3 regions of the Rhizobium sp. NFACC06-2 genome follow, and region 1 is predicted to be linked to each of the others. Evidence: riboswitches for the same ligand, from Rfam matches in the RefSeq annotation. Region 1 holds a riboswitch; each other region holds the start of a gene.
What was found. A riboswitch is a leader RNA that binds a small molecule or an ion and turns the genes downstream of it on or off. The one in region 1 is predicted to bind thiamine pyrophosphate.
Positions count from the first base shown of each region.

Region 2: another riboswitch for thiamine pyrophosphate. It lies ahead of F3H58_RS08275 (ABC transporter permease); the one in region 1 lies ahead of thiC (phosphomethylpyrimidine synthase ThiC).
Region 3: another riboswitch for thiamine pyrophosphate. It lies ahead of thiB (thiamine ABC transporter substrate binding subunit); the one in region 1 lies ahead of thiC (phosphomethylpyrimidine synthase ThiC).

Region 1 covers NZ_FMVA01000004.1:354,578-359,984, forward strand. The annotation lists gene F3H58_RS10460 (DUF1839 family protein) at 1-475, opposite strand, end outside; gene F3H58_RS10465 (amino acid--[acyl-carrier-protein] ligase) at 482-1,390, opposite strand; gene F3H58_RS10470 (acyl-CoA dehydrogenase family protein) at 1,395-2,576, opposite strand; gene F3H58_RS10475 (acyl carrier protein) at 2,576-2,827, opposite strand; TPP riboswitch at 3,010-3,121, shown strand; gene thiC (phosphomethylpyrimidine synthase ThiC) at 3,216-5,039, shown strand; gene thiO (glycine oxidase ThiO) at 5,041-5,407, shown strand, end outside.
Region 2 covers NZ_FMVA01000003.1:302,501-307,907, forward strand. The annotation lists gene thiD (bifunctional hydroxymethylpyrimidine kinase/phosphomethylpyrimidine kinase) at 1-322, opposite strand, end outside; gene thiE (thiamine phosphate synthase) at 319-981, opposite strand; gene F3H58_RS08265 (hydroxyethylthiazole kinase) at 968-1,708, opposite strand; gene F3H58_RS08270 (ABC transporter substrate-binding protein) at 1,705-2,655, opposite strand; gene F3H58_RS08275 (ABC transporter permease) at 2,652-3,437, opposite strand; TPP riboswitch at 3,562-3,664, opposite strand; gene F3H58_RS08280 (pilus assembly protein TadG-related protein) at 3,884-5,173, shown strand; gene F3H58_RS08285 (alpha-glucosidase) at 5,199-5,407, opposite strand, start outside.
Region 3 covers NZ_FMVA01000004.1:195,993-201,399, forward strand. The annotation lists gene F3H58_RS09735 (thiamine diphosphokinase) at 1-443, shown strand, start outside; gene F3H58_RS09740 (ABC-F family ATP-binding cassette domain-containing protein) at 448-2,274, shown strand; gene F3H58_RS09745 (VOC family protein) at 2,373-2,765, shown strand; TPP riboswitch at 2,811-2,921, shown strand; gene thiB (thiamine ABC transporter substrate binding subunit) at 2,961-3,974, shown strand; gene thiP (thiamine/thiamine pyrophosphate ABC transporter permease ThiP) at 3,994-5,407, shown strand, end outside.

The DNA.
Region 1 (5,407 bases):
CAAAGTCCTCGCCGGAGAGATGGAAAAAGCCGGCATTGTGGAAATAGTCCAGTTCCCGTTTTTCGCGATCGAGCCTGTTGATGGCGATGGTGGTCTTGCCGTGTTCCTTCCGGTAGCCGACCCCATGGGTATCGGGCATATAGAAGCTGTCCATCTCGATCAGGCAGATGCGGCCGCGTTCCAGCTGCGTCGCGATGTGGTCTTCCACCTGGTCGAAGATCGCAAGTTCGGTGGCGCGAACGCCATAAAGCGCCTCGAGGTCTTCCAGCGGCACCTTGAAGAAGGTGAACTGGTCGCCTTCGAAATCCTGCGTCACGGTGAAACCGAACATGGCTTCCGGCGGCAGACCTTTCGAGGCCAGCACCTCGATCCATAAATCGATGTAGCAATTGGTCTCCGGCCACATTCTCTCGGAGGAATGGAGCGGATGCTGCACATAGTTTTTGGGATCGAGGCCGGGAAAAATCTGCCGCATGAATGATCAGCCCCAGAGCGTTTCCCGGACAGGTGCAGGCCATGCCTTCACGTCCAGGCCGTGATGCGCAAACAGTGCGAGCGCGATGCGCTCCAGCCCGAAACCGACGCAGGCGGTGTGGGCGACATCGCCATTTTCGAGGTTCAGGCCCCATTTCTGACCGAAGGCATCCTGATGGTAGTTGAAGCTCATGCAGGCCGTCGGGCTGGTCGCCGACGTGACCGGGATCAGGAGCTCGAATTTGAGGTTCTGGTCGCGCTGGTTGTTGGCCAGCATCTTGCCGGCACGGCCGAAGAAAGGATCATTGGCGATATCGATGGTGACGTCGAGCCCGACCGCCTTCATCATCTCCACGCCGCGATCCATCCAGGTCTGGCGGAATTCGGTGACATTGGACTCGGTGCCCATGCAGACATATTCGCGCATGCGGAAAAGCTGCTGGCGGGCCGGGTCCTTGGAGGGTTCATGGCGGAAACAATAGGACTGGATGTCATAGAGACCGCCGCCGGCAGGTAACGCGCCGCGCTTGGCAATCGTCGGATAAAGCGGATAGCAGGCTGCCGGCGTCAGCACGATGTCGGTGGCTTTCTGGTCCTTGGTCCAGTCGCCGCCCTCGTCCATGGTTTTCAGCAGGCTGACATGGTCGAGCTCACAGCCGCAGAAGGAATGGACCGTGCCGGCGAGCTGTGGGAAGCTCTTCATATAACCGCTCTTTTCAAAATAGGCGCGGTTGATGCCGGGCGGAAAGCGGATCGCTTCGGCGCCGTCAGCGCCGCCCGTGCGGTCGATCAGCCGCTCGAAGGCGGCAATGACATCCTCGAACTGGCCGCTGCGTCCATAAAGACCGTCCACACCGGTTTCAATCAGCAGGCCTTCTTCGAACAGTCGATCGAGAAACGATGTTTGCATGTCCATGGTCTTATCCCAAGAGGCTGGTGTCCTGCTTGTGAACCAGCAGGAGATTGGCGGAATTGCCGAGAATGCGGTCGTTGGAAATCATCAGCCGGGCAGAGTGTGCGTCGCGCAGGTGTCGGCCCAGGCTATAGGGCGTGCCATTCTTGTAACCCATGATGCCGCAGACCAGCATGGCGTGATCGATGATCTCCAGAATGGTCTCCGAAGAGCAGATCTTCACATTGTTCATGGCGACGGCAAAGGCCATGGACATCAGCTTTTCCGGGTCGCTCTTGGTGTCTTCGTAAGCCTTGATGCCGGCGATGATGTTGGATTTGACGACCTGCAGCTTGGTGGAAACCTCGGCAAGGCGGATCGCGCCCGGAGGGGCGGTGCCGGGCGATTTCCGCGCCGCGGCCCTGACGAATGACTGGGCGCGCAACACCGCATCCGAGGCGATGCCATACCAGACGGCGCTCCAGAGAAGATGCGAGCTTGCCAGCATGGATTGTGCGGCGATTTCCGCGAAAGGCTTCGGGAATATCTGCGCCGCCGGTGCTTCGCCACGAAACAGGAAGCCATCCGAACAGGTGCCGCGCATGCCAAGCGTATCCCACACATGGGTCTTTTCGAGCGTGTACTGGTTTTTCAGAAAGACCGTCATCACCTGATCGGCGGGCGCGGCATCCTTGTGGGCACGCGAGGTGATGAGGATCGCATCGGCATTGCTGCCATAGGAAATGACGGTGGCGTCCTTTTCCAGCCGGCAGAAATCGCCTTCGACTTCGATTGCACAGATGGAGTTGCGCAGATTGCCGCCAATGCCGCCTTCGGTGGTGGCGGAGCCGAGCAGAAGCTGTTCGCTGGCGATGCGGCTCATGAAGCCGGCATGCCATGCGCTCGTCTCGCCGTGTTCCACCAGGCTGGATGCCTTGATATGGTGCATGGCGAAAATCATCGCGGTTGCTGAACAGGCCTGGCCGAGCCGGGCGCAGATATCGGCGATTTCCTGTAAGGAAGCGCTTTCGCCGCCTAGCGAAGAGGGGACCTGGATGCCGAGCAGGCGTTCCTGTCGCAGCGCATCAACGGCTTCCTGCGGAAAGCGGCCGGTGACATCCACCTCATCCGCGTGTTTGGCGGCAATTGCCGCGACACGGCCCGCGCGCGCGGACAGCGTTTCATCCTGCGGCGCTACGGTGACGTTCATCAGGCTGCCTCTTTACCATCCAGAATGAGCTTAACGGTGTCTTCAATGGCCTTGATGCTCGCAAAGGACTTGCGGTTCAGCAGATTGTCGGGGAATTCGATATCGAATGCTTCTTCGATGCCGAGCATCAATTGCACCGATGCAAAGGAAGAAAGGCCCGCCGCATAAAGATCGGCTTCATCTGCAATCGTATCGACAGGGGTTGGAAGCTGGCCGAATTTGGCCAGTATTTCACGAATAGTCGCGTTCATTCCGACGTATCTCCCATGAATTTCACATCAGGATGGTTTGTGCTTATCGTTACGTTGCAAACGATAATATTCGCCTAAACCGTTAGGTTAATTACAACTAACGGCAGCATGCGCCATTCCCGCACCTTTGCCAAGCATGGATCGTCGGCCTTGACAAATGCCGGTCGGTGTTTTTTGCTGTGGCCATTCACCAGGGGTGTCCCGTCAAGGGGCTGAGATTCTGCTTTCATGCGCAGTGACCCGTTGAACCTGATCCAGTTCATACTGGCGTAGGGACGGTGCAAAGACCGAAGGTCGGCTGGCGTGTGCATTGCGCTGTCGGCGCTGCGGTATTTTCCATCATTCCGGCTCGAACTGGGTCTCCACTGTCAAACTTTGGAGCCTCAAGATGAATATCGCTGCCAAGAATATCCCGTTGTCGGTTACTACGGGGCCGCATGCCGCCTCTACCAAAATCCACAAAGCCGGCATTTTACATCCCCATATCCGCGTGCCGATGCGCGAGATCGCCGTTCATCCGACGGCGGGTGAACCGCCGGTGACGGTTTACGATTCCTCCGGTCCCTATACTGATCCTTCGCATACCGTTTTGATTGAAAAGGGTCTGCCGCGTCTGCGTCATGACTGGATCGTGGCGCGCGGCGATGTCGAGGCCTATGACGGCCGGCACGTCAAGCCGGAGGATAACGGCTTTGCCACCGGCGAACGCCTGACGCCTGAATTTTCCGTGCGCCACCAGCCGCTCAGAGCCACGGCCGGTAAAGCCGTGACCCAGCTTGCCTATGCGCGGGCCGGCATCATCACACCGGAAATGGAATTCATCGCCATCCGCGAAAATCTCGGGCGCGAGGCGGCCAGGGAAAAGCTTGTGCGTGACGGCGAGAGTTTCGGGGCGCATATCCCTGACTACGTCACGGCGGAATTCGTGCGTCAGGAAGTGGCGGCCGGCCGCGCCATCATCCCTGCCAATATCAATCATTCGGAACTTGAGCCGATGATCATCGGCCGCAATTTTCTCGTCAAGATCAATGCCAATATCGGCAATTCCGCCGTTACCTCCTCCATGGCGGAAGAGGTGGAGAAAATGGTCTGGGCGATCCGCTGGGGTGCGGATACCGTCATGGACCTGTCTACCGGTCGCAACATCCACAATATCCGCGAATGGATCATCCGCAATTCGCCGGTGCCGATCGGCACGGTGCCGCTTTATCAGGCGCTTGAGAAGGTCAACGGCATTGCCGAAGACCTGAACTGGGAAGTGTTCCGCGATACGCTGATCGAACAGGCGGAGCAGGGTGTGGATTATTTCACCATCCATGCTGGCGTGCGGCTGCATTACATCCCGCTCACCGTCAACCGCGTCACCGGCATCGTCTCGCGCGGCGGCTCGATCATGGCCAAGTGGTGTCTGCATCACCACAAGGAAAGCTTCCTCTATGAGCATTTCGACGAGATTTGCGACATTTGCCGCGTTTACGACGTCTCCTTCTCGCTGGGCGATGGCTTGCGTCCCGGCTCGATTGCCGACGCCAATGACGCCGCACAATTCGCGGAGTTGGAGACGCTCGGTGAGCTGACGCAGATCGCCTGGGCGAAGGATTGCCAGGTGATGATCGAAGGCCCCGGCCATGTGCCGATGCACAAGATCAAGGAGAATATGGACAAGCAGTTGAAGACCTGCGGTGAGGCGCCTTTCTATACGCTCGGGCCGCTCACCACCGATATCGCGCCGGGTTACGACCACATCACCTCCGGCATCGGTGCGGCGATGATCGGCTGGTTCGGCACCGCGATGCTCTGCTACGTCACGCCCAAGGAACATCTCGGCCTGCCTGACCGTAACGACGTGAAGGTCGGCGTCATCACCTACAAGATCGCTGCCCACGCCGCCGATCTCGCCAAGGGCCATCCGGCGGCACAGGTGCGGGACGATGCGCTGTCGCGCGCGCGGTTCGAGTTCCGCTGGGAGGATCAGTTCAACCTGTCGCTGGACCCGGATACGGCGCGCTCCTTCCATGACGAGACCTTGCCGAAGGAAGCGCACAAGGTCGCGCATTTCTGCTCCATGTGCGGGCCGAAATTCTGCTCGATGCGGATTTCCCACGACATCCGCGCCGAGGCGCAGAAGGAGGGGCTGGAGGCCATGGCCGCACGCTTCAAGGAAGGCGGTGAGCTTTACATGCCGCTCACGACGCCTGCGGATGCCGAATAGCATGCGCGTTCTGGTCAAGGGAACGGGGGTCGCCGGTTTGACGGCGGCCTTCGAACTGGCGCGGACCGGCGTTACCGTTGAGGTTTGCGAGCGCAATGCCGAACCGTCTCGTGGCGCATCCTGGTATGCGGGCGGCATGCTGGCCCCCTGGTGCGAGCGTGAAAGCGCTGAAGAGCCGGTTCTGACGCTCGGTCAGGCGGCGCTCGACTGGTGGGATGAAGCAACCCCCGGCCTTGTCATCCGCGAAGGCACGCTGGTGGTTGCGCCGGCCCGCGATAAGGCGGAGCTTTCGCGTTTCGCATCGCGGACCGCTGGCTATCGCTGGGTGGATGAGGGCGAAATCGCCGCGCTGGAGCCAGATCTTGCCG
Region 2 (5,407 bases), on a different contig from region 1:
CGACCATGACCGGGTCGAGCACCACCGGCTGCGATTGCCGCCGAAGCCGTTCCGCGATGGCGGCGATGGTTTCGATCCGCGAGACCATGCCGATCTTCACCGCATTGACGGCGAGATCGGAGAATACCGCATCCATTTGCGCGATAATGGTGGCGACCGAAATATCCTCAACCGCCGTTACGCCTTTGGTGTTCTGGGCGGTGATGGCGGTGATGACGCTGGCGGCGTACGCGCCGAGCGCGGAGAAGGTCTTGATATCCGCCTGAATGCCCGCGCCGCCGCCGCTGTCGGAGCCGGCAATGGTCAATGCAATGGCTGTCATGGCTGTCTCGCTTTCAGCGCCGCGTCAATCCTAGAGCGGAAGTCCTTGGTTGCGCTGGCAATATCGCCCGCGCGGAAAATGGCGGAAATGACCGCGACGCCGTCCGCACCGGCGGCGATGACGGGTGGCACGCGGGCAAGATCGATGCCGGCGATAGCGCCGACGGGCATATCCGGTTTCCACTCCTTCAGCAGGGCGCGCAGCGTGGTAAAACCGTCGATACCGACGGGCTTGTCCGGATTGACCTTGGAAACGGTTTCGAACACGCCGCCGATGCAGGCGTAGTCGACGGGCATCGAGGCTGCCCGTTCGGCATCGGGGCGGTTCTTGACGGTGAGGCCGATGATCGCCTTTTCGCCGAGAATACGCCTTGCGGTTTTAGCGTCCATGTCGTCGGCGCCGAGATGCACCCCGTCCGCGCCCGAGGCGAGGGCTACATCCACCCGATCGTTGATGACAAGCGGCACGCCTGTGCCGGCGATAGCCTCGTGAATGGCGCGGGCGTTTTCGATCATCTCGCGCGTCGAGCCGTGCTTGTCGCGATATTGCAGAATGGTCGCGCCGTTGAGTGCGGCGGCCAGAGCAAGCTCCGGCAGCGGCGCGACATCGCCAAGGCTCGCATCGACCAGCGCGTTGAGGCGGTAATCAACCTTGTTCATGCTCTATCCTTGCGTGATTTGTGATGTCCTCATCGGAAATTTCGGAAAGCACATCTAGAAACGCCGGTTCGAAGCTGCCCGGGCCTCTGGCGTGCTTGGCTGCGAGTGCGGCGGAAACGCCAGTGACGGCAAGGGCGGAGGCCGCCGCCGTCAACGCGTCTTTTTCGACAGCCATGAAGGCGGCGATGACGCCGCCCGAAAGGCACCCCGTTCCCGTCACCTTTGCCATCCACGGATGACCGTTGACGATACTGATGCTGCGGGTGGCGTCGCGCAGATGATCGACCGGCCCGGTCTCAATCCGGACAGCATCCGGCACATCGCCGATCAGGCTCATTTCGGCGCGATTGCCGCGCACGATGGTGGGGGAAAGGGCGATGAGTTCGCGCGTGAATTCCAGCCGTGACGGCGAATAATCGCAATGCACGGGGTCGACGATCCATGGCTTGCCGGATGCATTGGCGATTTCGATCGCCAGCCGGATGACCTTGCGCCTCTCGGCATCCAGTGTGCCGAGATTGACGGTCAGCGCATCCGCCTTGGTGACGAAGCTCTCGATTTCCTCGAGCGAGGTGGTCATGGAGGGGATGCCGCCGACCACGGTGATGCCGTCTGCGGTGAATTTCTGCACCACGGTGTTCATCAGGCAATGCACGCGCGGGCGCGTCTGCCGCACGCGCTCCAGAATCTCGGCGGCCTTTGCCGCTGTCGGAAAAGTCATGGTCATGGCTGTTGCAGCTCCACGGCGATGTCGTCCGCCGCCGGCGCCTGCTTGATCAGCTGCATCTCCTGCATGAAAGCGCCGAAACGGGCATAGCGCGCGCGGTCGAGCGCGGCCGGGCGTTTGGCGAAGCGCGGCAGCGTGTCGAAGAAGGCCTGCTTGTTCAGCGCATCGTCAAGGTTCGGATAGGCCTTGATGAAAAGCTGCCAGGATTCCTGCGGATGGTTGGTGATAAAGATCGCGGCCTGTTCAACGGCGGAGAGGAAACGCGGCAGGCGGTTGTCTTTTGCGAGATCGCGGTGCGTGACGAAGATCAGCTCGTCATAGGCCGGCACGCCGTGTTCCTCCGGGAAGAAGGAGCGGCCTTCATGTCCCTCGAGCTTCATCTGCGTCAGTTCGAAATTGCGGAAGCCGCCAAGCGTGGCATCCACCTTGCCGGCGATCAGCGACGGCGAGAGCGAGAAGTTGACGTTGATGAGTTCGACATCGTCCTTCGTCAGACCGTCCTTTTCCAGCATGCGCTTCAGCATGGCATCCTCGAAGCCGGAAACGGAAAAGCCGACCTTCTTGCCCTTCAGGTCTTTCAGGCTCTTGATCGGGCCATCGGCCAGAACGGTGACGGTGTTGAGCGGGGTTTCGACCAGCGTGCCGAAACGCACGAGCGGCAGGCCGGCATCGTGATCGAGATAGAGGTTCGGTTGGTAGTGCACGCCTATATCGGCCTGTTTGGCCGAGACGAGACGCGGCACGGCGGAGGGGTCTGCGGGCGGAACCAGTTCCACCTCTAGCCCCGCATCGGCAAACAGGCCGCGTTCCTTGGCGATCACCATCGGCGCATGATCGGGGTTCACGAACCATTCGAGCAACACGGTCAGCTTGTCTGCCGCATGCGATTGCATAGGTGAAAGTACGCTTGCCGCCGCGACGACGAGGGAAAGAAGAGTTCGTCTCATGGTACCGAAAGTCTCCGTAAAGATCTGAAAGGAATGGTGTGTTCTGTTTCCTTGGCCCAGGGGGTCAGATTGGCGGTCACCCGGTCGACAATGAGCCGCAGTAGCACCGCAATGATGGCGAGAATGGCCATGGCGGCGAACATGATGTCGGTCTGCATGCGGGCATTGGACTGGATCATCACGAACCCAAGCCCGGCCGATGCGCCCACCCATTCGCCGATGACGGCGCCGAGCGGGGCGAGCGGCGCGGCAACCCTGAGACCGGAAATGAGCGAGGGCAGCGCCAGCGGCACACGCAACCGGGTGAGGATCTGCCAGTGGCTCGCCTCCGTCAGCGAGGCGGCGTCGAGGATGGCGCGATCGGTGCGGTTGAGCCCGTCAGTGAAAGCGGAGGTCACAGGGAAGAAGATGATGATCGTCGTCATGACCACTTTCGAAGCCATGCCGAAACCGAACCAGAGGACGAGGATGGGGGCGAGCACGAAGACCGGAAAGGCCTGCAACACCAGAACCATGGGCCAGACGAGGCGGCCGAGGCGCGGGATGGCGGCAATCGTGAAAGCGACGAGAATGCCGGCGGTGATGCCCGCCGCAAGCCCCAGCGCCATTTCACCGAGCGTTATCAGCGCCTGCCCGAACAGGAAGCCAGGCTGGCGCCAGAAAGCGCCGACAACATAGGCGGGCGATGGCAGGATGTAGCGGGGCGGTGAAAACAGCCACGTTCCCGCCTGCCAGAAAACCAGCAGAAGACCGACACCGTTTAGCGCATGGGTGGCACGCATCAGCCGGACCTCAGACGCAGACGCACCGTGTGCGAAGGGCGGAAGGGTTCAGCATCATCATTCGTCTCCAGATGTGACAATCTCGGAGATCAGGCAAAGCGGAGAAGAGAAAGGGCAGCGCCTCCTGGCGCGGCAGTTCCGTTCCTACGCCGGCATGACCCGGATCAGGTTCAAGGGTCCGGCTCATCGCCATCTCAGCACCGTTCGGTGCTCCCCTCGGAAGAGTTTGTTTTGTAGGTCAAGTTTCATAAATGTCAACGTCCCGCCGCCGATCCGTCGTCAGGCGTGATCGTGAATGCCTGAACGGCCTCGCGCTGGTGCGCATCTCCCATTGGCGTATTAGTTATTAAGGAAATTAGATTTATCGAAAATTAGTTATCTCTTGAAACTGCCTTTCAATATTGTTCGGCTAACTTTCGCTCCGGGGAAAAGTTCCGGGGGCGAATTTGAAGAACATCTGGCAGGATAAATCGGGAAATTTCGGCATTCTCAGCGCCCTATTGATGGTGCCGCTGATTGGGGCCGCCGGCGTGGCCCTTGATATAACGCGTGGCATGGCCGTCAAATCGGACCTGCAGATGGCGGCGGATGCCGCGGCGCTTGCGGTGGTTGCCGATACGTCGTCGAGCGTTCACAAGGCAAAGGAAATGTCGGGCGACGGTGTCATTTCGCTTGGCACTGATGAAGCCTCCGCATTCTTTGAAAGCAACGAGCGGGCCAATCCCGACTACAAGCTCCTGTCTCTTGACGTGTCGGTGATCAAGCACGGTAATGCCATCGAATCCTCGGTCAATTTCACGGCATCCGTCGGCACCACGCTTTCACGGATACTCGGAGAGGATCTGATCACCATTTCGGGCAAGGCGACGGCAAAATACGAGACGGAAACATTCAGCGACTTCTATGTCCTTCTGGATAACACCCCCTCGATGGGTGTCGGCGCGACGCCAACCGACGTTGCCACCATGGTAGCCAATACAAGCGACAAATGCGCTTTCGCCTGTCACATCGTGAAAAACGGGGTGGTCGATACAAATAGCTATTACTACAAAGCCAAAAGCCTCGGGGTCACGACGCGCATCAATGTGGTGGCGCAGGCCACGGCAAGCCTGATGGATACGGCGAAGTCCATGCGCAAAAGCAGCAATCAATATCGTATGGCGGTTTACTCCTTCGGAGAGAAAGCGGAAGATACGAAGCTGCTCGAAGTCGTTCCCTTGACCTCGGATCTGGCGACCGCGAAGAAGAAAGCCGCTGAAGTCGACCTGATGTCGATCCCCAAGCAGGGGTTCAACAACGACCAGCAGACCGATTTTGACCGGGCACTGACCCAGATTGGCGACAGGATCGGCAGTTCGGGCACTGGTGCAAGTTCAGCCAGCCCCGAAAAGATCGTCTTCTTCGTGTCAGACGGCGTCGGCGATAGCTACAAGCCATCCGCCTGCACCAAAAAAACGACCAGCGGCCGCTGCCAGGAACCGATCGATATCAAATATTGCACGAAGCTGAAGGAAAAGGGTTTTCGCATCGCCGTGCTTTATACCACCTATCTGCCGCTGCCGACCAATGACTGGTACAATAGCTGGATCGCGCCCTTTCAGCCGGAAATCGGTGCACGCATGCAGCAATGCGCTTCGCCGGGCCTGTTCTTCGAGGTCAGCCCATCGCAGGGCATCAGCGATGCAATGACCGCCCTTTTCAAAAAGGCCATCACATCACCCCGCCTGACGGGGTGATGGCAGGGACGATCTCGGCCATCTTTCAGCCGATGGTACGAAGCTCTTCAAACAGCGGCCGATGGCAGCTATCTGCACGATAGAACACCGCCGGCTCGCCGAGCGGCGCTTCGACGGTGACGTCCTGTCCGCCGGGAGAGTGCACGCCGCTCCACAGGTGCACCCATTCGCCGTCGCCCGGAAGATAGAGCGAGCGTTGCGTTTCGCCCGCTTTCCAGACCGGCGCGACGAGCA
Region 3 (5,407 bases), 160 kb from region 1:
CATACCCGGCCGCAAAGGCAGTGACGGATGGCGAGATCGCGGTATCGGAAGCTCTCTCCCGTGGAGCGCATTCGCTGGTGCTTGTCGGTGCGCTTGGAGGCGCGAGAAGCGACCATGCACTTCAGCACCTCCTTTACGCGGTGGCGCTTGCAGAACGTGGTATCGACGTTACGCTGACCTCCGGTGAAGAAGAGGCGCGGCCGCTGCTTGCCGGTTCGCTCGATATCGATCTGCCGCCCGCCTCGCTGTTTTCGGTTGCCGGATTTACCGCCCTTGAGGGGCTCGATATCGCCAATGTGCGTTATCCGCTCACGGATTTTGCGCTTGCTTTCGGTTCGTCCCGCACTATTTCCAATGTCGCGAATGGCGGCCCCGTGCATTTCTCGCTGAAAAGCGGAAAAGCCATCGTGCTCGCCCGCCCTTATGATCTGACCGGAGCCTGACGCCTTGGCACCCCCAATTTTGAAACTCGATGACATCAAGCTGACCTTCGGCGTGACCCCGCTGCTCGATGGCGCCAATCTCCAGGTGGAACCGGGCGACCGCATCTGCCTTGTCGGGCGCAACGGGTCCGGCAAGTCCACCCTGATGAAGATCGCCGCGGGTCTGGTCGAGGCACAGTCGGGCGAGGTTTTCCGGCATCCGGCCGCCACCATCCGTTATCTGGAGCAGGCCCCGGATTTTGCCGGTTACGACACGGTTCAGGCCTATGCCGAAGCGGGGCTCGGACCCGGTGACGATCCCTATCGCGTCACCTATCTTCTGGAGCATCTCGGTCTCACCGGGCAGGAACATCCGGCGAGCCTTTCCGGCGGTGAAGCGCGACGTGCCGCCCTTGCCCGCGTCATGGCGCCGGAACCCGATATTCTGATGCTGGACGAACCGACCAACCATCTCGATTTGCCCACCATCGAATGGCTTGAAAGCGAGCTGCAGCAGACGCGCAGCGCGCTGGTGCTGATTTCCCATGACCGGCGTTTTCTCGAAAAGGTCTCAACCTCGACCGTCTGGCTGGATCGTGGCCAGTCGCGCCGTCTCAATCGCGGTTTTGCCCATTTCGAGGAATGGCGCGACAAGGTGCTGGAAGAAGAAGAGTTGGAGCAGCACAAGCTCGGTAAGGCCATCGAGCGCGAAGAGCACTGGATGCGTTATGGCGTGACCGCAAGGCGCAAGCGCAACATGCGCCGCGTCGGCGAGCTTCAGGCCATGCGTGCGGAATATCGCGGCCACAAGGGACCTCAGGGCACGGTGCAGGCGACCGTTACCGAAGGACGTGAATCCGGCAAGCTGGTCATCGAGGCCGAGGCCATCACCAAGGCTTACGGCGAGCGCGTGATCGTCGCGCCGTTTTCGCTGCGCGTCCATCGCGGCGATTGCATCGGCTTCGTCGGCCCGAATGGAGCCGGTAAAACCACGCTTCTGAAGATGCTCACCGGCCAGCTGGAGCCCGATAGCGGCACGGTGAAGCTCGGCACCAATCTGGAAATCGCGACGCTCGACCAGAAACGCGAGGATCTCAATCCCAACGATACGCTCGCGCATTATCTGACCGATGGCCGCGGCGAAAATCTGCTGGTCAACGGCGAATTGAAGCATGTGACGGGCTACATGAAAGACTTTCTGTTCCAGCCGGAACAGGCTCGCACGCCGATCCGTAACCTTTCCGGCGGCGAGCGCGCGCGCCTTATTCTGGCACGCATTCTGGCGCGGCCGACCAATCTTCTGATCCTCGACGAGCCGACCAACGATCTGGATATCGAAACGCTCGATCTGCTGCAGGAAATCGTTGCGGGCTTTTCCGGCACTGTTATCCTCGTCAGCCACGACCGCGATTTCCTCGACCGCACCGTCACCTCCACCATCGCGCCCGTCAATCCGGATCAGCCGGACGGACGATGGATCGAATATGCCGGTGGCTATTCGGACATGATGGCGCAGCGCAAGGGTGCGGCCGAAGAAAAACGCAAGGCTGAGAAACAGGAAAAGGCGAAGGCCGCACCTTCGGCCTCTGCATCGCAGGATCCTTCAAAGGCCAAGGGCAAGCTTTCCTTCAAGCAGAAATTCGCGCTCGAAAATCTTCCGAAGGAGATGGAAAAGGCGCAAAGCGAAATCGCAAAACGCGAGCAGCGCATGGCCGATCCGGAGCTTTTCACAAAGGACCCGGCGGCCTTCAACACACTCGCGCAGGAAATGTCGAAGCTGCGCGACAAGCTGGAGGCCATGGAAGAAGAATGGCTGGAACTGGAAATGCTGCGCGAGGAACTGGAGGGCTGAAGGCAATCAGTTCCCCGTTTGACCGGTCCTCCTTCGGCCTTTGACAGAAAGGCAGAATTGCCGTTCTATGCCGGCGTTCGTTTGGAGGAGTTGTGAAAATGCGCATGATTTTCGTCAATCTGCCGGTCAAGAATATCGAGACATCAAGGAACTTCTTCACTGCTCTCGGTTTCAGCTTCAACCCGGAATATTCGGATGACCGCACGCTCTGCATGATCGTGGAAGAGAATATCTTCGTGATGCTTCTCCAGGAGGGACGTTTCCGCGATTTCATCAACGGCGACATTGCCGACGCGACCCGAACCACCGAGGTTCTGACCTGTCTTTCCGCCGGAAGCAGGGAGGAAATCGACCGGATGATCGCCACGGCGCTTGCTTCCGGCGGCAGCGGCTGGAAGCCTGTTCAGGACCATGGCTTCATGTATGCCGGCAGCTTTCAGGATCCCGACGGGCACGTCTGGGAACTGGTGCATATGACGGAACAGGGCTGACCTCGGCCATCTTGCCAATAAGGGACGGCGGGACTACACCATCATCTTGATCTAACGGGGTGTCTTTTGCGCTTGGGTGCAAAAGGCTGAGAGGCTTGCCAACCCGAAGAACCTGATCCGGTTCATACCGGCGGAGGGATTAGACGGCTTTAACGCAGGCGGCTATTTCCCGATCGTTTTTTTGAGGAGATACCCGTGCGCCGTCGTCTTTTCCTGAATTCTCTCTTTGCCGCCTCGCTGTTTCTGCCCGGTCTTGCCGTCGCACAGGATAGACAGGAACTGACCGTCTACACCTATGAAAGCTTCGTTTCCGAATGGGGTCCCGGTCCCAAGGTGAAGGAGGCCTTCGAGAAGGTTTGCAACTGCACGGTCAATTTCGTCGGCGTGGCCGATGGCGTGGCGCTGCTCAATCGTCTGAAGCTTGAAGGGGCGGGGTCCAAGGCGGATGTCGTGCTTGGCCTCGACACCAATCTTGTCGCGGAAGCAAAACAGACCGGTCTATTCGATGTCAGCGGCATCGATGCATCGGCGGCCAAAGTGCCGGGCGGCTACACGGACGATGTTTTCATTCCCTATGATTACGGCCATTTCGCTGTCATCTATGATACGCAGACGGTGAAAAGCCCGCCGACGAGCCTGAAAGACCTCGTGGAAGGCGACCCCTCGCAGAAAGTCGTCATTCAGGATCCGCGCACCTCCACGCCGGGGCTTGGCCTTCTGCTATGGGTGAAATCGGTTTACGGCGATAAGGCCCCGGAGGCCTGGGAAAAGCTCAGGAAGCGCATTCTCACCGTTACGCCGGGCTGGTCGGAATCCTATGGCCTCTTCACCAAGGGTGAGGTGCCGATGGTGCTCTCCTACACCACCTCGCCCGCCTATCACATGGTCGCTGAAAAAACGGATCGTTATCAGGCCGCCGCCTTTTCCGAAGGACATTACATCCAGATCGAGGTTTCCGGTCTCCTCAAAAACGCGCCGCACAAGGAACTGGCAAAGCAGTTCCTGGCTTTCACGCTGACATCCGGTTTTCAGGATGCCATTCCGGAAAATAACTGGATGATGCCGGTTGCGGCAACCTCGAAGCCCTTGCCGGAGGCGTTTTCGAAACTCGTGGTGCCGCAGAAGACTTTTCTGATGGATCCGGAAGAGGTGGCGAAGAACCGCAAGGCATGGATCGATGAATGGCTTGCCGCCATGAGCATGAATTGAGGAAGAGGCACACCCGCGCATGATGCTGCGTCGCGATTACCGGCGGTCGATCATTTTCGGAACGGCGGCTTTTGCCGCCGTTTTCCTGTTCATGGCGCTCGCGGCTGCGGCTCTCCTGTCCTTTGATGCCGGCGCGTCCGCTGCCGGCATCATGGATGCCTATACGCTGCGCATTCTGCGTTTCACGCTTTATCAGGCAACGCTTTCCACCCTTCTTTCCATTGTTCTCGGCCTGCCGGTGGCGCTGGCGCTTTGTCGTCGGCGCGAGTTTCCGGGAAGGATCTGGATCATCAGGCTGATGGCGGTACCGATGGGTCTGCCTGTCATCGTTGGCGCCTTCGGTATCATAACCATCTGGGGCAGGCAGGGCGTTTTGAATTCGGCACTCGTTTTTGCCGGGGCGGATGAACCTCTCAGCATTTACGGCCTGTCTGGCATTCTTATTGCCCATGTGTTTTTCAATCTGCCGCTTTCGGTGCGGCTGATGCTGGCCGGGCTGGAGCGCATTCCGGGCGAATATTGGCGCATGGCGGCGAGCCTCGGCATGGGGCCGATTTCGATTTTCCGTTTTATCGAATGGCCGGCGGTCGCGCGTCTCGTTCCCGGCATTGCCGGGCTTGTCTTCATGCTGTGCGCCACCAGCTTCACGCTCGTTCTTCTGTTGGGCGGCGGGCCGGCAGCAACGACGCTGGAGGTGGCGATCTATCAGGCGCTGCGGTTCGATTTCGATCCGCAGCGGGCGATTGCGCTTTCGGTTTTGCAGATTGCCCTCACCGCAATTCTGCTCGGCCTTCTTGCCTTTTTGCCGTCGCCCGAAGCGGAAATTCCCTCGCTTGGCCGTTCCCTTCGCCGTTTCGACGGAAAGGGAATCGGTGCCCGCCTCTGGGATGGCGCGGCAATCGTGTTCGCTGTTCTGCTGATCGGCCTGCCGCTTGTCGCCATAGCAGTCTCAGGTTTGAGGGCCGATCTGCTACGCCTTCTGTCCGCGCCGATTTTCCTGCGCGCGGCGGCGACCAGTCTTGCAATCGCCGCACTATCCGCAGCCCTTGTCGTGCTTTGCTGCATGGCTATCATCGGCGCACGCCAGGCGATAGGCTCCAGACGGCAGGCGGGGCAACCCCTGCGCTTCCTCTCCGCCATGCTGGGGGCAGGGTCTTCGCTGGTGCTTTTGGTGCCCCCAGTCGTATTGGGAAGCGGATGGTTCCTGTTATTGCGGGTTTTCGGCGATGCCAGCTTCTATGCGCCGGTCCTCGTGGCGCTGATCAATATGCTGATGGCTTTGCCGCTTGCCATGCGGGTGCTGGAGCCGGCCTGCACCAGTCATTTCTTGCGCACCGGCCGACTTTCCGCCAGTCTCGGGCTTCAGGGTCTGGCGCGGCTGCGGTTCGCCGATCTTCCGGTTCTGTGGCGACCGCTGGCCATGGCGTTTTCCT